3 regions of the Paenibacillus sp. FSL M7-1046 genome follow, and region 3 is predicted to be linked to each of the others. Evidence: a T-box and tRNA genes for the amino acid it is inferred to sense, from the RefSeq annotation. Region 3 holds a T-box; the other regions hold tRNA genes.

The links. A T-box is a leader RNA that pairs with one kind of tRNA and senses whether it is charged. The one in region 3 lies ahead of metG (methionine--tRNA ligase), so its partner is inferred to be a tRNA-Met.
Region 1: it has a tRNA-Met gene. The T-box ahead of metG (methionine--tRNA ligase) is inferred to sense a tRNA for this amino acid. The anticodon was not compared.
Region 2: it has a tRNA-Met gene. The T-box ahead of metG (methionine--tRNA ligase) is inferred to sense a tRNA for this amino acid. The anticodon was not compared.

What each region holds. Positions count from the first base shown of each region.
Region 1 covers NZ_JBBOXB010000001.1:3,325,140-3,331,729, forward strand. The annotation lists rRNA gene NYE29_RS14630 (23S ribosomal RNA) at 138-3,064, shown strand; tRNA gene NYE29_RS14635 (tRNA-Asn) at 3,127-3,202, shown strand; tRNA gene NYE29_RS14640 (tRNA-Ser) at 3,206-3,298, shown strand; tRNA gene NYE29_RS14645 (tRNA-Glu) at 3,316-3,390, shown strand; tRNA gene NYE29_RS14650 (tRNA-Val) at 3,446-3,521, shown strand; tRNA gene NYE29_RS14655 (tRNA-Met) at 3,554-3,630, shown strand; tRNA gene NYE29_RS14660 (tRNA-Asp) at 3,635-3,712, shown strand; tRNA gene NYE29_RS14665 (tRNA-Phe) at 3,736-3,811, shown strand; tRNA gene NYE29_RS14670 (tRNA-Thr) at 3,830-3,905, shown strand; tRNA gene NYE29_RS14675 (tRNA-Tyr) at 3,911-3,996, shown strand; tRNA gene NYE29_RS14680 (tRNA-Trp) at 4,002-4,075, shown strand; tRNA gene NYE29_RS14685 (tRNA-His) at 4,100-4,175, shown strand; tRNA gene NYE29_RS14690 (tRNA-His) at 4,222-4,297, shown strand; tRNA gene NYE29_RS14695 (tRNA-Gln) at 4,317-4,391, shown strand; tRNA gene NYE29_RS14700 (tRNA-Gly) at 4,396-4,470, shown strand; tRNA gene NYE29_RS14705 (tRNA-Cys) at 4,478-4,551, shown strand; tRNA gene NYE29_RS14710 (tRNA-Leu) at 4,587-4,668, shown strand; gene NYE29_RS34590 (helix-turn-helix domain-containing protein) at 4,920-5,099, opposite strand; gene NYE29_RS14715 (CynX/NimT family MFS transporter) at 5,927-6,590, opposite strand, start outside.
Region 2 covers NZ_JBBOXB010000001.1:1,310,942-1,317,531, reverse strand. The annotation lists rRNA gene NYE29_RS05610 (16S ribosomal RNA) at 1-100, shown strand, start outside; rRNA gene NYE29_RS05605 (23S ribosomal RNA) at 346-3,272, shown strand; rRNA gene rrf (5S ribosomal RNA) at 3,349-3,465, shown strand; tRNA gene NYE29_RS05595 (tRNA-Ile) at 3,523-3,599, shown strand; tRNA gene NYE29_RS05590 (tRNA-Asn) at 3,603-3,678, shown strand; tRNA gene NYE29_RS05585 (tRNA-Ser) at 3,683-3,775, shown strand; tRNA gene NYE29_RS05580 (tRNA-Glu) at 3,794-3,865, shown strand; tRNA gene NYE29_RS05575 (tRNA-Val) at 3,872-3,947, shown strand; tRNA gene NYE29_RS05570 (tRNA-Met) at 4,031-4,107, shown strand; tRNA gene NYE29_RS05565 (tRNA-Asp) at 4,112-4,189, shown strand; tRNA gene NYE29_RS05560 (tRNA-Gln) at 4,302-4,376, shown strand; tRNA gene NYE29_RS05555 (tRNA-Lys) at 4,386-4,461, shown strand; tRNA gene NYE29_RS05550 (tRNA-Leu) at 4,476-4,559, shown strand; tRNA gene NYE29_RS05545 (tRNA-Gly) at 4,567-4,641, shown strand; tRNA gene NYE29_RS05540 (tRNA-Arg) at 4,652-4,728, shown strand; tRNA gene NYE29_RS05535 (tRNA-Pro) at 4,742-4,815, shown strand; tRNA gene NYE29_RS05530 (tRNA-Gly) at 4,828-4,898, shown strand; gene NYE29_RS05525 (DUF2569 family protein) at 5,104-5,631, shown strand; gene NYE29_RS05520 (helix-turn-helix transcriptional regulator) at 5,814-6,590, shown strand, end outside.
Region 3 covers NZ_JBBOXB010000001.1:6,848,892-6,855,481, forward strand. The annotation lists gene NYE29_RS30635 (MFS transporter) at 1-70, opposite strand, end outside; gene NYE29_RS30640 (aminotransferase class I/II-fold pyridoxal phosphate-dependent enzyme) at 161-1,636, shown strand; gene NYE29_RS30645 (DUF1292 domain-containing protein) at 1,757-2,080, opposite strand; gene NYE29_RS30650 (copper amine oxidase) at 2,172-2,723, opposite strand; gene NYE29_RS30655 (MBL fold metallo-hydrolase) at 2,891-3,628, shown strand; gene NYE29_RS30660 (DUF3892 domain-containing protein) at 3,744-3,980, opposite strand; gene NYE29_RS30665 (GNAT family N-acetyltransferase) at 4,066-4,509, opposite strand; gene NYE29_RS30670 (hypothetical protein) at 4,592-4,807, opposite strand; T-box leader at 4,966-5,231, shown strand; gene metG (methionine--tRNA ligase) at 5,398-6,590, shown strand, end outside.

The DNA.
Region 1 (6,590 bases), 3.5 Mb from region 3:
TCTCAAGTAGTACCTTGATCCTTGAAAACTGGATACCGAAACGAATTTGCGTTTTAGAACATCTTTTAGCTGAAACTTGTGTGAACAAGTTTTAATTAATAGTGATGCTAGCGGTTTTCCTTCTGGAAAAACGCATTGGTTAAGCTAATAAGAGCACACGGAGGATGCCTAGGCGCCAGGAGCCGACGAAGGACGTGGCGAACAACGAAACTGCCTCGGGGAGCTGTAAGCAAGCTTTGATCCGGGGGTGTCCGAATGGGGAAACCCAGCTGTGGTAATTCGCAGTTACTTCTCTCTGAATACATAGGGGAGATAGAGGCAGACCAGGGGAACTGAAACATCTAAGTACCCTGAGGAAGAGAAAACAATAGTGATTCCGTCAGTAGCGGCGAGCGAACGCGGAACAGCCTAAACCAAGGGGCTTGCCCCTTGGGGTTGTGGGACGTCTCACATGGAGTTACAAAGGAATATGGTAGGCGAAGAGGTCTGGAAAGGCCCGCGATAGAGGTAAAAGCCCTGTAGCCTAAACTGTGTTCTCTCCGAGACGGATCCCGAGTAGTGCGGGGCACGTGAAACCCCGTATGAATCCAGCAGGACCATCTGCTAAGGCTAAATACTACCTGGCGACCGATAGTGAAACAGTACCGTGAGGGAAAGGTGAAAAGCACCCCGGAAGGGGAGTGAAATAGAACCTGAAACCGTGTGCTTACAAAAAGTCAGAGCCCTATTCATGGGTGATGGCGTGCCTTTTGTAGAATGAACCGGCGAGTTACGTTTAACATGCAAGGTTAAGGTGAGAAGCCGGAGCCGCAGCGAAAGCGAGTCTGAATAGGGCGATTTAGTATGTGGACGTAGACCCGAAACCGTGTGATCTACCCCTGTCCAGGGTGAAGGTGCGGTAACACGCACTGGAGGCCCGAACCCACGTATGTTGAAAAATGCGGGGATGAGGTGGGGGTAGCGGAGAAATTCCAATCGAACTCGGAGATAGCTGGTTCTCCCCGAAATAGCTTTAGGGCTAGCCTCGGTGAATGGAGTGGTGGAGGTAGAGCACTGATTGGGTGCGGGGCCCGCAAGGGTTACCAAGCTCAGTCAAACTCCGAATGCCATTAACTTCTTGCCGGGAGTCAGACAGTGAGTGCTAAGATCCATTGTCAAAAGGGAAACAGCCCAGACCATCAGCTAAGGTCCCCAAGTGTGTGTTAAGTGGGAAAGGATGTGGAGTTGCACAGACAACCAGGATGTTGGCTTAGAAGCAGCCACCATTGAAAGAGTGCGTAATAGCTCACTGGTCGAGTGACTCTGCGCCGAAAATGTAACGGGGCTAAACACACCACCGAAGCTATGGCTAGATGCTTTGCATCTGGGGTAGGGGAGCGTTGTATGCAGGTTGAAGGTGTACCGTAAGGAGCGCTGGACAGCATACAAGTGAGAATGCCGGTATGAGTAACGAAAAGATCAGTGAGAATCTGATCCGCCGAAAGCCCAAGGTTTCCTGAGGAAGGCTCGTCCGCTCAGGGTAAGTCGGGACCTAAGGCGAGGCCGAAAGGCGTAGTCGAAGGACAACAGTTTGAAATTACTGTACCACCGTAATCCGCTATGAGCGATGGGGTGACGCAGGAGGGTAGTGACGCGGACTGATGGATGTCCGTCTAAGCAGTGAGGCTGGTGTGTAGGCAAATCCGCACACCATTAAGGCTGGGCTGTGATGGGGAGCGAAAATTATAGTAGCGAAGGTCATGATCTCACACTGCCAAGAAAAGCCTCTAGTCAGGAGAAGGTGCCCGTACCGCAAACCGACACAGGTAGGCGAGAAGAGAATTCTAAGGCGCGCGGAAGAACTCTCGTTAAGGAACTCGGCAAAATGACCCCGTAACTTCGGGAGAAGGGGTGCCTCGGTAGGGTGAATAGCCCGAGGGGGCCGCAGTGAAAAGGCCCAAGCGACTGTTTAGCAAAAACACAGGTCTGTGCGAAGCCGCAAGGCGAAGTATACGGGCTGACGCCTGCCCGGTGCTGGAAGGTTAAGGGGAGCGGTTAGGAGCAATCCGAAGCTGTGAACCGAAGCCCCAGTAAACGGCGGCCGTAACTATAACGGTCCTAAGGTAGCGAAATTCCTTGTCAGGTAAATTCTGACCCGCACGAATGGCGTAACGACTTGGGCGCTGTCTCAACGAGAGATCCGGTGAAATTTTAATACCTGTGAAGATGCAGGTTACCCGCGACAAGACGGAAAGACCCCATGGAGCTTTACTGCAGCTTGATATTGAATTTGGGTACGATCTGTACAGGATAGGTGGGAGCCGTAGAGGCAGGAGCGCAAGCTTCTGCGGAGGCGCCGTTGGGATACCACCCTGATCGTATCTAGGTTCTAACCTGGTACCCTAAACGGGTACGGGGACCGTGTCAGGCGGGCAGTTTGACTGGGGCGGTCGCCTCCTAAAGAGTAACGGAGGCGTTCAAAGGTTCCCTCAGAATGGTTGGAAATCATTCGAAGAGTGCAAAGGCATAAGGGAGCTTGACTGCGAGACCAACAAGTCGAGCAGGGACGAAAGTCGGACTTAGTGATCCGGTGGTACCGCATGGAAGGGCCATCGCTCAACGGATAAAAGCTACCCTGGGGATAACAGGCTTATCTCCCCCAAGAGTCCACATCGACGGGGAGGTTTGGCACCTCGATGTCGGCTCATCGCATCCTGGGGCTGAAGTAGGTCCCAAGGGTTGGGCTGTTCGCCCATTAAAGCGGTACGCGAGCTGGGTTCAGAACGTCGTGAGACAGTTCGGTCCCTATCTGTCGTGGGCGCAGGAAATTTGAGAGGAGCTGTCCTTAGTACGAGAGGACCGGGATGGACGTACCGCTGGTGCATCAGTTGTTCCGCCAGGAGCATGGCTGAGTAGCTACGTACGGACGGGATAAGCGCTGAAAGCATCTAAGCGTGAAGCCCCCCTCAAGATGAGATTTCCCAATTAGTAAGACCCCTTGAAGACGACGAGGTAGATAGGTTGGAGGTGGAAGTGCAGCAATGCATGGAGCTGACCAATACTAATCGGTCGAGGGCTTATCCAACAAGTAAGACGCAGATTCGTTTCGGATTCAGTTTTCAGGCGATCAAGCCTGATATGTAATATTCCCTGATAGCTCAGTTGGTAGAGCACTCGACTGTTAATCGAGTTGTCACAGGTTCGAGTCCTGTTCGGGGAGCCATATGGAGAGGTGTCCGAGTTTGGCCGAAGGAGCACGATTGGAAATCGTGTAGGCGCCACAAGCGTCTCGAGGGTTCGAATCCCTCTCTCTCCGCCACAATTTTTTACAGGTATGGCCCGTTGGTCAAGGGGTTAAGACACCTCCCTTTCACGGAGGTAACATGGGTTCGAATCCCATACGGGTCACCATTTCTTCACTTGATTTCATCTAGTGGAATTGATACAATAACAATTGTCCGTTTATGGAGGCTTAGCTCAGCTGGGAGAGCATCTGCCTTACAAGCAGAGGGTCGGGGGTTCGATCCCCTCAGCCTCCACCATTTTAACTTTAAATGAATATTTTTCTTACTGACGCGGGGTGGAGCAGCCCGGTAGCTCGTCGGGCTCATAACCCGAAGGCCGCAGGTTCAAATCCTGCCCCCGCAACCAATTTGGAACCGTGGTGTAGTTGGCCTAACATGCCTGCCTGTCACGCAGGAGATCGCGGGTTCGAATCCCGTCGGTTCCGCCATCAATACCTTAACAAACTTATATGGCTCGGTAGCTCAGTCGGTAGAGCAAAGGACTGAAAATCCTTGTGTCGGGGGTTCGATTCCCTCCCGCGCCACCATTTTATTTAACTGAATATGCCGGTGTAGCTCAATTGGTAGAGCAACTGACTTGTAATCAGTAGGTTGGGGGTTCAAGTCCTCTCGCCGGCACCATCTGTGGAGGCTTAGCGAAGTGGCCAAACGCATCAGACTGTAAATCTGCTCACGTACGTGTTCGGTGGTTCGAATCCATCAGCCTCCACCATCTTTAGGGGCATAGTTTAAAGGTAGAACAACGGTCTCCAAAACCGTTGGTGTGGGTTCAATTCCTGCTGCCCCTGCCAATGAAAATTTTAAAGCTTAATATGGCGACCGTGGCGAAGGGGTTAACGCACCGGATTGTGGTTCCGGCATTCGTGGGTTCGAGACCCATCGGTCGCCCCATTTCTTTAAAACAGGATTGGCAAATTGTTAGTAACAGCTTAATATGGCGACTGTGGCGAAGGGGTTAACGCACCGGATTGTGGTTCCGGCATTCGTGGGTTCGAGACCCATCAGTCGCCCCATTTTTTTCTAAAATGTTATTGGGGATTAGCCAAGCGGTAAGGCAACGGACTTTGACTCCGTCATGCATAGGTTCAAATCCTATATCCCCAGCCATTTTGCGGACGTGGCTCAGCGGTAGAGCATCGCCTTGCCAAGGCGAGGGTCGCGGGTTCGATTCCCGTCGTCCGCTCCATTTTTGTGGCGCCATAGCCAAGTGGTAAGGCAAAGCTCTGCAAAAGCTTTATCCCCAGTTCGAGTCTGGGTGGCGCCTCCATTATTTTTTAGAACTGATTCTTTTTACATCTATACGCCGGCGTGGCGGAATGGCAGACGCGCTCGACTCAAAATCGAGTGGGAAACCGTGGAGGTTCGAGTCCTCTCGCCGGTACCAACTACAACCTTTAGAAGTCCATTGATATTATATCAATGGGCTTTTTTGTGTATTTATAAAGTGCAAAATCGAACTAAACAGCTGCCTCGCTGTGTATATACTATGATAGTTATTCAACAAGCCATATTTCGAAGCCGTTTTATAACCTTTTTTTCTCTTGCAGGTGGCCTGCTATCATACCCGATCCTCCTTCGGTTAGCAGCCCACAACCCTACCATTTATACTAAATTACAGCATATTAAAACATTAATTCAATGCGTTAAAGTGTTGAAGTTATTTGTCATATCTAATTGCTGCGAATACATCAATGATCGGAGGTAGGCAATAATTTGAATTTTGGGTATCTTGTATGCTCGTCCGATTTTAAAGTGAGGGATTCGATTCGCTTGTAAAATTTTGTAGGCACTTTTGGAACTAATGCCACCAAGCATTTCGCATAGTTACGGAATATTAACAACGTCGGATATTGTTCAAACATGGACGTAAGGAGATGTGTCTTGTCCGAGAGTAATGGAATACATTGTTCTGGCATATAACATAGCTTCAACGTTATGACGAAGCTCTCCCTCATCCGAGCGGGCTGCCCCCAATACCGTGACGTTGGCCGGGCAGAAGTATCATAATCCCCTACTCTGGTTATGGCGATTCATCCGACCACAGGATGATTTTAGCCGGAGCAGTGGTCGCTCAAGCCCCGTTTTGGGACTGTCACAGCGCTTCCGCTTCGTCGCTTCTGGTTTTCATATGATGATTGCTTCCTGTTATATAAATGGGGATTAGGAGAGAAAAGGGCAACTGTTTCCTGAAAATTTTCTCTAAATAGATTAAAATAGAGTGTGTGAAAACAAGAACTGGCCCTGTGTAGTAAGATACACAGAGCCAGTCCCTTTTTTATGCGTAGTGACTAAGATCTAAGCGACGAACTACCATGATCTAGGCAATCGTCATCTGCTGTTTGCACGCTGGTTCCATTTCGTTTTGCGTACTTAATAATAACTGGCTCATAACGAGCAATTAAATGCTGATAACCTCCATCAGAATAGGCTTTAAATTGGGCTGGGAAATTCGTATATTGGCTAGCAACGCTCTCTAATTTGTCTGAGCTCGCTTTCTGCAAGTGATGCGAAGGCAGCGGCGAAGCCTTCTTACTTGGCTCGAAGCTGGCGCAGCACAAGCACACCAAAGTGCGTGCCTGTATACTTGTCTTTCATGTTAGAATGAATGTGAATCTTGTGTTTAAGTCCTGTATATCATGGACTTACTTCGCAGAACCAACAAATTGATTTCTAGCCGCACCTAGACCAACGATACCGAGTAGAGCGGAAGCGCCAACCAATATCAGGAGTGGAACGCTCCAACTATGACTGGCATCATGCAAGTATCCAATCAGCGCTGGGCCAATTGCTGCTAGTAGATATCCGATGGATTGGGCCATGCCCGATAATTCAGCCGCCTGATGGGCACTTTGGGTACGCAAGCCGAAAAACATCATGGACAAGCCAAAGGCAAAGCCCGCTCCAATTCCAAGAATAATAACCCAAAACAGAACCAGATGGATACTGCTATAGAGAAGTCCAAGTGTTCCGATCAAAAGTAGAATTGTTGTAATAACCACTAACAACCGTTGGTTAGACATGCGACCAGCCATAACTGGAACGATAAATGCAAAGGGGAGCGAAGCCATAATCAGAACCGAGAGAAACCAGCCGGATTGACTTGAACTGATGCCTTGATCTTTTAGTATTTCAGGCAGCCATGCCACCAGCACATAAAAAATGGCCGATTGTATTCCCATAAAAAGAGTCACCTGCCAAGCCAATGGAGAGCGCCATATATTGACCTGATGGTTGTTACCTGCGCTGTTGGCAACAGCGGCTGGTTTCGCTGGAGCCTTGAGTTGTGGTACCCAAAAGAGAATGGAG
Region 2 (6,590 bases), 5.5 Mb from region 3:
TAACCCGCAAGGGAGCCAGCCGCCGAAGGTGGGGTAGATGATTGGGGTGAAGTCGTAACAAGGTAGCCGTATCGGAAGGTGCGGCTGGATCACCTCCTTTCTATGGAGAATCGTCACCTGCAACGGTGACATTCAAATCGGAAGCTTAGCTTCCAAAACTCAGGTTTAGGCCTGTTACTCACTCGTTGGTCAGTTTTGAGAGTTTAAGCTCTCAGTAATACCTTGATCCTTGAAAACTGGATACCGAAACGAATTTGCGTTTTAGAACATTCCTTTAAGCTGAACTTGTGTAAACAAGTTTATATTATAGCGATGCTAGCGATTTTCCTTCTGGAAAAACGCATTGGTTAAGCTAATAAGAGCACACGGAGGATGCCTAGGCGCCAGGAGCCGACGAAGGACGTGGCGAACAACGAAACTGCCTCGGGGAGCTGTAAGCAAGCTTTGATCCGGGGGTGTCCGAATGGGGAAACCCAGCTGTGGTAATTCGCAGTTACTTCTCTCTGAATACATAGGGGAGATAGAGGCAGACCAGGGGAACTGAAACATCTAAGTACCCTGAGGAAGAGAAAACAATAGTGATTCCGTCAGTAGCGGCGAGCGAACGCGGAACAGCCTAAACCAAGGGGCTTGCCCCTTGGGGTTGTGGGACGTCTCACATGGAGTTACAAAGGAATATGGTAGGCGAAGAGGTCTGGAAAGGCCCGCGATAGAGGTAAAAGCCCTGTAGCCTAAACTGTGTTCTCTCCGAGACGGATCCCGAGTAGTGCGGGGCACGTGAAACCCCGTATGAATCCAGCAGGACCATCTGCTAAGGCTAAATACTACCTGGCGACCGATAGTGAAACAGTACCGTGAGGGAAAGGTGAAAAGCACCCCGGAAGGGGAGTGAAATAGAACCTGAAACCGTGTGCTTACAAAAAGTCAGAGCCCTATTCATGGGTGATGGCGTGCCTTTTGTAGAATGAACCGGCGAGTTACGTTTAACATGCAAGGTTAAGGTGAGAAGCCGGAGCCGCAGCGAAAGCGAGTCTGAATAGGGCGATTTAGTATGTGGACGTAGACCCGAAACCGTGTGATCTACCCCTGTCCAGGGTGAAGGTGCGGTAACACGCACTGGAGGCCCGAACCCACGTATGTTGAAAAATGCGGGGATGAGGTGGGGGTAGCGGAGAAATTCCAATCGAACTCGGAGATAGCTGGTTCTCCCCGAAATAGCTTTAGGGCTAGCCTCGGTGAATGGAGTGGTGGAGGTAGAGCACTGATTGGGTGCGGGGCCCGCAAGGGTTACCAAGCTCAGTCAAACTCCGAATGCCATTAACTTCTTGCCGGGAGTCAGACAGTGAGTGCTAAGATCCATTGTCAAAAGGGAAACAGCCCAGACCATCAGCTAAGGTCCCCAAGTGTGTGTTAAGTGGGAAAGGATGTGGAGTTGCACAGACAACCAGGATGTTGGCTTAGAAGCAGCCACCATTGAAAGAGTGCGTAATAGCTCACTGGTCGAGTGACTCTGCGCCGAAAATGTAACGGGGCTAAACACACCACCGAAGCTATGGCTAGATACTATGTATCTGGGGTAGGGGAGCGTTGTATGCAGGTTGAAGGTGTACCGTAAGGAGCGCTGGACAGCATACAAGTGAGAATGCCGGTATGAGTAACGAAAAGATCAGTGAGAATCTGATCCGCCGAAAGCCCAAGGTTTCCTGAGGAAGGCTCGTCCGCTCAGGGTAAGTCGGGACCTAAGGCGAGGCCGAAAGGCGTAGTCGAAGGACAACAGTTTGAAATTACTGTACCACCGTAATCCGCTATGAGCGATGGGGTGACGCAGGAGGGTAGTGACGCGGACTGATGGATGTCCGTCTAAGCAGTGAGGCTGGTGTGTAGGCAAATCCGCACACCATTAAGGCTGGGCTGTGATGGGGAGCGAAAATTATAGTAGCGAAGGTCATGATCTCACACTGCCAAGAAAAGCCTCTAGCCAGGAGAAGGTGCCCGTACCGCAAACCGACACAGGTAGGCGAGAAGAGAATTCTAAGGCGCGCGGAAGAACTCTCGTTAAGGAACTCGGCAAAATGACCCCGTAACTTCGGGAGAAGGGGTGCCTCGGTAGGGTGAATAGCCCGAGGGGGCCGCAGTGAAAAGGCCCAAGCGACTGTTTAGCAAAAACACAGGTCTGTGCGAAGCCGCAAGGCGAAGTATACGGGCTGACGCCTGCCCGGTGCTGGAAGGTTAAGGGGAGCGGTTAGGAGCAATCCGAAGCTGTGAACCGAAGCCCCAGTAAACGGCGGCCGTAACTATAACGGTCCTAAGGTAGCGAAATTCCTTGTCAGGTAAATTCTGACCCGCACGAATGGCGTAACGACTTGGGCGCTGTCTCAACGAGAGATCCGGTGAAATTTTAATACCTGTGAAGATGCAGGTTACCCGCGACAAGACGGAAAGACCCCATGGAGCTTTACTGCAGCTTGATATTGAATTTGGGTACGATCTGTACAGGATAGGTGGGAGCCGTAGAGGCAGGAGCGCAAGCTTCTGCGGAGGCGCCGTTGGGATACCACCCTGATCGTATCTAGGTTCTAACCTGGTACCCTAAACGGGTACGGGGACCGTGTCAGGCGGGCAGTTTGACTGGGGCGGTCGCCTCCTAAAGAGTAACGGAGGCGTTCAAAGGTTCCCTCAGAATGGTTGGAAATCATTCGAAGAGTGCAAAGGCATAAGGGAGCTTGACTGCGAGACCAACAAGTCGAGCAGGGACGAAAGTCGGACTTAGTGATCCGGTGGTACCGCATGGAAGGGCCATCGCTCAACGGATAAAAGCTACCCTGGGGATAACAGGCTTATCTCCCCCAAGAGTCCACATCGACGGGGAGGTTTGGCACCTCGATGTCGGCTCATCGCATCCTGGGGCTGAAGTAGGTCCCAAGGGTTGGGCTGTTCGCCCATTAAAGCGGTACGCGAGCTGGGTTCAGAACGTCGTGAGACAGTTCGGTCCCTATCTGTCGTGGGCGCAGGAAATTTGAGAGGAGCTGTCCTTAGTACGAGAGGACCGGGATGGACGTACCGCTGGTGCATCAGTTGTTCCGCCAGGAGCATGGCTGAGTAGCTACGTACGGACGGGATAAGCGCTGAAAGCATCTAAGCGTGAAGCCCCCCTCAAGATGAGATTTCCCAATTAGTAAGACCCCTTGAAGACGACGAGGTAGATAGGTTGGAGGTGGAAGTGCAGCAATGCATGGAGCTGACCAATACTAATCGGTCGAGGGCTTATCCAACAGTAAGACGCAGATTCGTTTCGGATTCAGTTTTCAGGAATTAAGGTTCCTGAAGCATTTACGCTGTAAATGCCCGTTTGGTGGCGATAGCGGAGGGGTTCCACGCGTACCCATCCCGAACACGACCGTTAAGCCCTCCAGCGCCGATGGTACTTGGACCGAAGGGTCCTGGGAGAGTAGGACGCCGCCAAGCGGACAACCACACACACTGTGGTATTTTTTTTGCCCTTAATATTTGTATACGGTAGAAGGGCCTTTAGCTCAGCTGGTTAGAGCGCACCCCTGATAAGGGTGAGGTCGGTGGTTCGAGTCCACTAAGGCCCACCATTTTCCCTGATAGCTCAGTTGGTAGAGCACTCGACTGTTAATCGAGTTGTCACAGGTTCGAGTCCTGTTCGGGGAGCCATTATGGAGAGGTGTCCGAGTTTGGCCGAAGGAGCACGATTGGAAATCGTGTAGGCGCCACAAGCGTCTCGAGGGTTCGAATCCCTCTCTCTCCGCCACAAATTTTCAACAAGCATGGCCCGTTGGTCAAGGGGTTAAGACACCTCCCTTTCACGGAGGTAACATGGGTTCGAATCCCATACGGGTCATATCATGGAGGCTTAGCTCAGCTGGGAGAGCATCTGCCTTACAAGCAGAGGGTCGGGGGTTCGATCCCCTCAGCCTCCACCATAACATTTCCCTAAGAAGCAGAAGCTTCGCAATGGATTCCAGGTGTTTTTCTGGGACCGCAAGGGAACAATAACTTTTACTGACGCGGGGTGGAGCAGCCCGGTAGCTCGTCGGGCTCATAACCCGAAGGCCGCAGGTTCAAATCCTGCCCCCGCAACCAATTTGGAACCGTGGTGTAGTTGGCCTAACATGCCTGCCTGTCACGCAGGAGATCGCGGGTTCGAATCCCGTCGGTTCCGCCATTAGTATGGCATCAGGGATCAGAAGTATAAGCTTCGCAAGAATTACTTTGCAATCTCGCAACGAAGTGCAGAGTATCCGCCCTGTTCCGTGTTTTTAGCTAATTATAAATATTGGGGATTAGCCAAGCGGTAAGGCAACGGACTTTGACTCCGTCATGCATAGGTTCAAATCCTATATCCCCAGCCATTTTCATGAGAGCCATTAGCTCAGTTGGTAGAGCACCTGACTTTTAATCAGGGTGTCGAAGGTTCGAGTCCTTCATGGCTCACCATTTCTTTAAAGTGTGCGCGTGTGGCGGAATGGCAGACGCACCAGACTTAGGATCTGGCGTTTTACGACGTGGGGGTTCAAGTCCCTTCACGCGCACCATGTTTTTGCGGACGTGGCTCAGCGGTAGAGCATCGCCTTGCCAAGGCGAGGGTCGCGGGTTCGATTCCCGTCGTCCGCTCCATATAGATTTTGCGCCCTTAGCTCAGCTGGATAGAGCGTTTGACTACGAATCAAAAGGCCGGGAGTTCGAATCTCTCAGGGCGCGCCATTTTTAATACCAACGGGATGTAGCTCAGCTTGGTAGAGCACCTGGTTTGGGACCAGGGGGTCGCATGTTCAAATCGTGTCATCCCGATTGTACACCTATGCGGGTGTAGTTCAATGGTAGAACTTCAGCCTTCCAAGCTGATAGCGTGGGTTCGATTCCCATCACCCGCTTAACAGAATAACCACAAAAAAAGCCTGCGATATGCAAGGCTTTTTTTGTGCTGTGTGCTCAAGAGTCATGCAGCAGCTACAGTCTAGTGAAATTAGGAAAGTTGGAGTGGGACAATACTATACATAATAAGTTCCAATAAACCGATTATAAGTTATAATTGCCCATTTTTACATGGGATAGTAATAAAGTTGAAGGGACGAAGTAATGGTGGATTCGAAATTCAATTTAGATGCATTATCGGGCAGTTCTATTTCAAACGATACAGAGATACATAAAGCGTATGGGCACCAAGGTTTTGGGGGCTGGCTCATTTTTTTTCAAATCAGCATTTGGCTGGGATTCATGATAGTGATAATTAAATTTTCAAAGGATTTAGTTTTGGATGAATTTTCATCAATAATGAAAGTAACAGAGAAAAGCTGGGAGTTATCGCCAGAATATGTTTTTTCGCATTGGCTTGCATATTTGCAAAATCCTTTTGACATTGTGATGCTGCTCGTCATAATAATTCTGTTCTATTTTAAGAAGAAACAGACCATTCATTGGGTTAGAGGATACCTGATCGTAATATCACTGATTTCGATTGCAAATTGTTGGCTAAGTTATTATTCGGGTAATTATTATAGAGGTGAACCTTTAATTATGGTGACGATCGTTTCTGTAATAAAAAATCTAATCTGGACTGCTTACTTTACTTTATCTGAAAGAGTTGAGAATACATTTGATCAATAGCTAATCGTAAAGGGAAAGTAAACTAATTAATAGCAGCTTGACGAACACGTTGGAAGATAGTTCCTTCGTGTTTTTTGTCTGCCGGAAGTGTGTTTCGTGACAGCCAACGGGTCTGTGAAGCTGATATATTAGATTTACGATAACGGGCTTCAATGATCAGGAAGTATTAAGGAGCAACTCAAATGACAGATAAAGTAATACGAATTTTCAGAATTATTAATGCGATTCAATCTAATCCTGGTATTACGGCAACAGATTTGGCTTTCAGATGTGATGTGAACGTTAGAACGATCTACAGGGATCTTGAGATCATCAGCCATTTTGCGCCCGTTACGAATGAGGGTAGAGGCACCGGCTATAAGTTTCTTGGCAAGTTCTTTCTCTATCCGCTTGATTTTTCCGAGCAGGAAGCGTTGGCATTCTCTCTTTTACCTTCTGTACTTAATGAGGATAAAATCCCTCCGGGTTTCCATACAGCTTATGACAAAGTAATGGGTACACATATGAAGGAGAAATCCAGGCAGAACGGGATTCTGGAGAACATTGCCGACATCATTCAGATGGGCACACCCGCCTATCGTAAAGAAAGCCGGAATTTTCTACAGCCGATTATAGGGGCGATTGTGGAGCAGCGGCGGATCCGAGCTGTATATCACTCGCAGTCGCGCGATGCGACAACGGAACGTGAGATTGATCCCTACTATTTGATTCCGCGTGATCAGCGCTTTTACCTCATTGGGTATTGCCATCTTAAAAAGGCCATCCGAACCTTCAGAATCAGCCGTTTTCTGGACGTGGAGGTAATGGAGGCGAGCTTTGACAAGGGGAACTTCAATATTAAGAAATATTTGAAAAATACATGGTCCATTGACCGCGGCAATAAAAACATAAAGTTCAAGGTGCGGTTCCAGCCGGAGATTGCGCGCTATATTAAGGAAGAGGAACTGTTTGTTCATCCA
Region 3 (6,590 bases):
TAGCCCACATTTCCATAATGAAGGGCGAGGCCAAGCTGATATGCATACGTTGTGCTACTTTGCCAGACATTAGATCACATCCTAGTATTATGTTGATTGATTTGTTATACTGATGCTTGCTTGAAAAAAAACTATTCGCGAAAGGTTGTGACAGCATTAAATGGATCAACACCGTACTCCCCTCTTCACTGCTCTCAAAAAGCATGCCGCTGGAAACCCAGTTCAATTTCATATTCCCGGGCATAAGAAGGGGCTAGGAACCGATGCCGAATTCCGTGAGTTTATCGGCGATAACGCTCTATCCATAGATTTGATCAATATCGCACCGCTTGATGATCTTCATCAGCCTACCGGCGTAATACAAGAAGCTCAGAAGCTGGCTGCGAAGGCTTTCGGCGCCGACTATACGTATTTTAGCGTACAGGGCACGAGCAATGCCATCATGACTATGATCCTCTCTGTCTGCTCAGAAGGAGACAAAATAATTGTGCCGCGGAACATTCACAAATCCGTGATGTCGGCAATTATTTTCTCCGGAGCCAAGCCTGTTTTCGTCTCACCTGTACAGGATGAGAATCTTGGGATAGACCACGGCATTACCACCAGCTCGCTGGAACGAGCATTAAGGCGCCATCCGGACGCCAAAGGAGTTCTAGTAATCAATCCAACGTATTTTGGCGTATGCGCTGACCTGCGTTCGATTGTTGACCTGGCCCACAGCTACGGGGTTCCCGTATTGGTGGACGAGGCACATGGAGTATTGATTCATTTTCATGAGGATCTTCCGGTATCAGCCATGCAGGCCGGTGCCGATATGGCGGCAACCAGCGTTCACAAGCTGGGCGGCTCCATGACGCAAAGCTCGGTGCTTAACGTGAATGCCAAAACCGGGCTGGTCAACCCGCAGCGGGTACAGACGATTCTCAGTATGCTGACGACAACTTCCACCTCATATATTTTGCTTGCGTCACTGGATACTTCCAGACGCAATCTGGCTCTGAACGGCCATGAAATGGCCGAGAGAACAATAGCCTTGTCCAATTATGCCCGGGAGACCATCAACAACATCGACGGTCTGTACAGCTTTGGCAGAGAGATTCTTGGCACAGAGGCCACCTTTAATATTGATCCAACCAAGCTTAACATTCATGTCCGCCATTTGGGAATAACCGGTTATGAAACAGAAAACTGGTTGCGCCAAAAGTATAACATCGAAGTAGAACTAAGCGACATGTATAATATTCTTTGCCTGATTACGCCTGGTGATACCCAAGATTCCGTAGATAAGCTGCTTTCCGCCCTGCGGGTATTGTCAGCCATCCATTACAGCAAAGGTGAGATCTATGAGCTTAAGGTGCAGGTGCCGGAAATTCCACAGCTTGCCCTTATTCCAAGAGATGCCTTTTATGCGGATACTCAGGTAGTTCCGTTCCGCGAATCCGCAGGTTATATCATTGCGGAATTCATCTATGTTTATCCTCCGGGCATTCCGATTTTGCTCCCCGGTGAAATAATTACCCAGGATAACATTGATTATATCATCGACCATGTGGAAATCGGGCTGCCGGTCAAAGGTCCGGAGGACCGCAGCATCAACTTTGTCAAGGTAGTCGTGGAAGCTGATCCGATCTCTTGATCGGCCAGCCTTCCGCAAAACATAGGCATTCATACAAAAACCCGATACTTAGGTATCGGGTTTTTGCATGCAAGCCTCAGTGCTGAATTCATGCAACCTCAGGCTGTGCTACACTGAAATCTATTCTTGCTGGGCAAGCAGCTCGTTGTAAGCTTCTTCAACGGCTTTCCATTCAGCTTCATCTTCAATGTTGTAAAGCACCATTTCTTCATCTTCTTCTTCCATACGCAGAATGATGCCATCCGCTTCAGGGTTTTCGCGCTCCAGCAACAGCGCGTATAATTTCTCGCCCACATCGAACGTTTCTACCAGCACCATTTCTACATCTTCGCCCTGCTCGTTCGTCAAGGTCAGCACAAACTCCTCGTGCTCATGGTCGTGATCATGTCCGCAACCGCATGCTTCACCATGTTCATGGCCATGCTCATGTTTGTGATCGCTCATTGAAATACCTCACTTTGAATTGAATTATCCTACATTTGGTATCGTAACACGTATGATAAGTTCAGGTCAATTTGAGGGAGGTGCAAAATACCTAATCTAGTGCAGTGATTACCTTCTCTGACACAAGTACGTAATCTACATTCTTGGAGGCTTTAATATAGAAGCCCACACGGTACTTCCCGGACTCTTTAAAATCATAGGTGAACTCCGAGGTGGAGAACCAGAAATCTTCTTTTTTCGAACCGCCCAGCTCCTGCGACTGAATGTCCTTCACATTTCCCGATGGATCGGTAATGGCTACTTTTACTGCTGCGATGCTATCTGTCAAGCTGTCCACCTGTGACAACACCTTAAATTTGAGTTTTCCGATATTCACGTTACCAAATACATCATCGCCCTTATACAGAATAATCTGTACATTCGGCTTAAGAATGGTCACTTTGCCTGAACCGTCCCAGTTCACGACGCCTCCAGCTTCCCTGGCCGGGATATAAGCCTTGCCATCAATCAAATAGCCGCCATCGGCCATTTCCTTCCCATTGCTCCATACCCTGATTTTCTGATTTACAGCGTCCGCGAACAATAATGAACTTCCCATCAGGGAAAATACAACTACGCACAGAGCAACTTTTTTCCACCTCATAAGCAGAGACCCTCCAAATAATTCATGCTGTTAATATATACTGCCAAGGGTGACACAAGTTGCGCCGAAGTGAGATGAAAATTTCATTTCTGTCATCAAAATGTTACTATATTGAAAATATAACGTTAACCTGCTTTGGCAACAATTAGAACTGGAGGATTTTCGGTATGACAATACAACTGCAAATGATAGGTACGGGCGATGCTTTTTCCAATAACTACTATAATAACAACGGGCTGCTGCTGGATGGCAACTTCTCGCTTCTCATAGACTGTGGTGCTACAGCCCCGCTCGCCATGCGTCAATTAGGGAGATCGTTCCGTGAGGTGAACGCGACGCTAATCACACATATCCATAATGATCATGTCGGCGGACTGGACGAGCTGGCACTGGAGTTGATGCAGTATAATAACCGGAAAATGCAGCTGCTGTTGTCAGAGACACTGCTCAAACCGCTTTGGAATCACATCCGCAAGAGCGCTCACTCAAAGGAAGGCCGTGCAGATTCCCTCGAAGAAATGTTCAATGTAACTGCCCTGCGTCCAGGTCAGTCTTATACCCTTTCCCCGGAAATCACACTGCAATTGATTCGCACCCCGCATATTCGCGGCCGGGACAGCTACTCGCTGCTGCTGAATGATGATATCTTTTACAGCGCCGATATGACCTTCCAGCCTGAGCTGCTGATCAAGCTTGTCCGCAAGCATGGCGTCCGGAAGATTTTTCACGACTGTGAGCTCAGCGGATCGGGTAAGGTTCATACTACACTCCGGGAACTGATGTCTTTGCCTGATGATGTACGCAAGTTAATCTATTTAATGCATTACAGCGACCGGAAGCCTGAATTTGAGGGGATGACCGGAGAAATGGAGTTTCTTGTTCAGCATGAGATATATGAGCTTTGAGGTTCAGTTTCCCGTATCTTTATTAACCGCAGTTTATAACCTTGAAGCTGCAAAAAAAGCCGGATGGGTAGTGTCAACTGACACTGCCTGTCCGGCTGTTCTTATCTATGCAGTTTTAGAACTGCGGCAGCTGATCCAGATTATTCGTGGGATCGCCATCCGCATCGCCACGGATGTATAGTTCGCCATCTCTGCCTTTGAACACATTCACTCCGGCTATACTTCCCGCTAGAACCTCCTGCAGCGCCTGCTGGTAGTCCAGTACTCGTCCTGAAGAGGTCTGGAACTTCATCAGGTCGCCGTCACCGTTTCTTTGGGCCGCTGTAAACCGTTCGCGTTCATTGTTCATCACTTAGGATCTACTCCTTCGCGCTTGGATTGGCCATTAGGCTCAACTCTAGCTTGCCCTGCTAACGAAAGAATATGTACTTTGAGGTTTACAGCGTTTTCTGCATTCTCACATGCAAAATACCCGCATCATAGAATGGCTCTGGAGAGATCACTTCATACCCCAGCTTGTTATAAAAGTCTTCCGCCTGGCATTGTCCATCAAGGATGGATGATTCGAGGCCCAGCTCACGGGCAAGCTCCTCCAGTGCCAACAGCAGGATACGCCCGTATCCCTTGCTGCGGTAGTCTTTGTCGACTGCTATACGCTGCATTTTCGCAGTGCCTGCTTTATAATAAATCAATCTTCCGGTAGCTACCGGGAGACCCTCATCCATCAGCAAGATATGATGCACATTGTCGCCGATTACATCATACTCATCAATTTCCTCTTCTTCCGGTACCTTTTGCTCTTCAACAAATACTTTTTTGCGGATGTCCAGTCCCATCTGGAGCTGTTCATCTGTCGTTACATGTACGATTTCCGCCGCCATACTTCCACAGGTCTCCTCTCTTTATATAAAAACGATAGTTGACCCATTATACAGAATTTTCATTACGCTGTGAAGAGCGCCATTATTCGACCGAATAGACCTCAGTGGAAATCGAGCGGTCGTATACATCCTCCAATACAGGCGATAAAGGGCTGTCTAAACCTTCAGGCTTTCCATCCAAGCCAGTCATGCTCTGGATCTCCACAACACTCGGCGCCTGATAGGACGAAGCACACCCAACTGCCGTCAGAAGCAGCATTAAACACACTACCGCTTCCCATATCTTAATTCTGCGCATCTTTTCCCTCCTATCGTCTTCTGCTCTACACAGCTTTGACGATTCGTGAGGTTATTAAACTGTTCAGCGGTCTTTGTTGAATCCAGATTCAAAAACTGCATTTAACGCTTGACTTCTACCACGTTCCTCCCGTAAGATAACCATTAATTAGGATAACCACAAAAGCTAAGAAGAGAAAGAGTACCTTGGCCAATCTTTCACAGAGAGCTCCGGCCGCTGAAAAGGAGCAAAGAAAATCCAAGGGAATATGGTCTCTGAGCTGCGCATCGAACCCCTCCAGGAGGGTTGTAGGCTGCGCCGGAACCCGCATCCGTTATCATGCTAGGGTATACCCGCGAACAGCGGACGTACCTGAAGAGGTGAATGCCGCAAGGCATTGATGAAGTTGGGTGGTAACACGTGAGCACAGGCTCTCGTCCCTTTTGGGGACGGGAGTCTTTTTTGTTGCCCAAAAATGCTTCTGGAGCGAGTTTTGTTGGAAGGGAATTCAGGGAGTAGCGCTCACAAAACTTGAGCATATGCTTCCGAAGCGAGTTTTGTTCGAAGGACAATCTGGGAGTAATGCGCACAAAACTTTAGGAGGAGATAAAATGTCCAATATCTTTATCGGAGGGGCGTGGCCTTACGCCAATGGCTCTCTGCATCTGGGAAGGCTGGCAAGCATTCTGCCCGGTGACATTCTGGCCCGCTACCACCGGGCTAAAGGTGATCGGGTGCTGTATGTGTCCGGCAGCGATTGCCATGGAACACCGGTTGCTGTCCAGGCAGCCAAAGAGGGCGTAACGCCGGGCGAATTCGCCGACCGCTATCATGAGGAATTTGTGGAGTGCTTCGGCAAGCTTGGTTTTACTTACGATTTATACACGCGGACAGATCAGGAAACCCACCACACGGTCGTTCGTGAGGTATTTCTTAAACTTCTGGACAACGGGCACCTGTACAAAAAGACAACACTCCAGTGCTACTGCGAGCAGGATCAGCGGTTTCTACCCGACCGGTACGTGGAGGGAACGTGTCCGGTCTGCGGGCAGCAGGCACGCGGTGATCAGTGCGATTACTGCTCCACCCTGCTCGACCCGTCCGATCTGCTGGACAGATCCTGTAAAATCTGCGGAACCCCTCCGGTGCTGCGGCCTACAGAGCATTACTATCTTTCTCTTTCAAGCTTTCAAAAGGAACTGGCAGACTATGCAGCATCATCTCAGGGCTGGAGGGATAATGCCGTCCGGTTGACTCAGCGTTATCTGCAAGAGGGACTTCAAGACCGCGCGGCTACCCGTGATCTCGATTGGGGCGTGGATGTGCCGGTAGACGGATTCACCGGCAAAAAAATCTACGTATGGATCGAAGCGGTCAGCGGCTATCTGTCCGCCAGCAAGCAGTGGGCCGCAGAGACAGGAAACCGCTGGGAGGATTTTTGGCTGGAGAATCGCGACAGCATCGATGAGGATGGCAAGACAACCGCTTATTATGTACATGGGAAAGACAACGTGCCTTTTCATAGTCTGATTTGGCCGGGTATACTATTGGGAGCGGGCGGACTGCATTTGCCTGACCGTCTGTTTGCCTGCGAATACATGACACTGGAAGGGCAAAAATTCTCTACCAGCCGCAACTGGGCGGTCTGGGTACCGGATATTCTCAGCCGCTATCAGCCGGATTCAATCCGGTACTTCCTGATTGCAAACGGCCCCGAGAAACGTGATACCGACTTCTCCTGGAGGGAGTTCATCCACAGCCATAATGGCGAGCTGCTCGGCGCCTTCGGCAATTTTGTAAACCG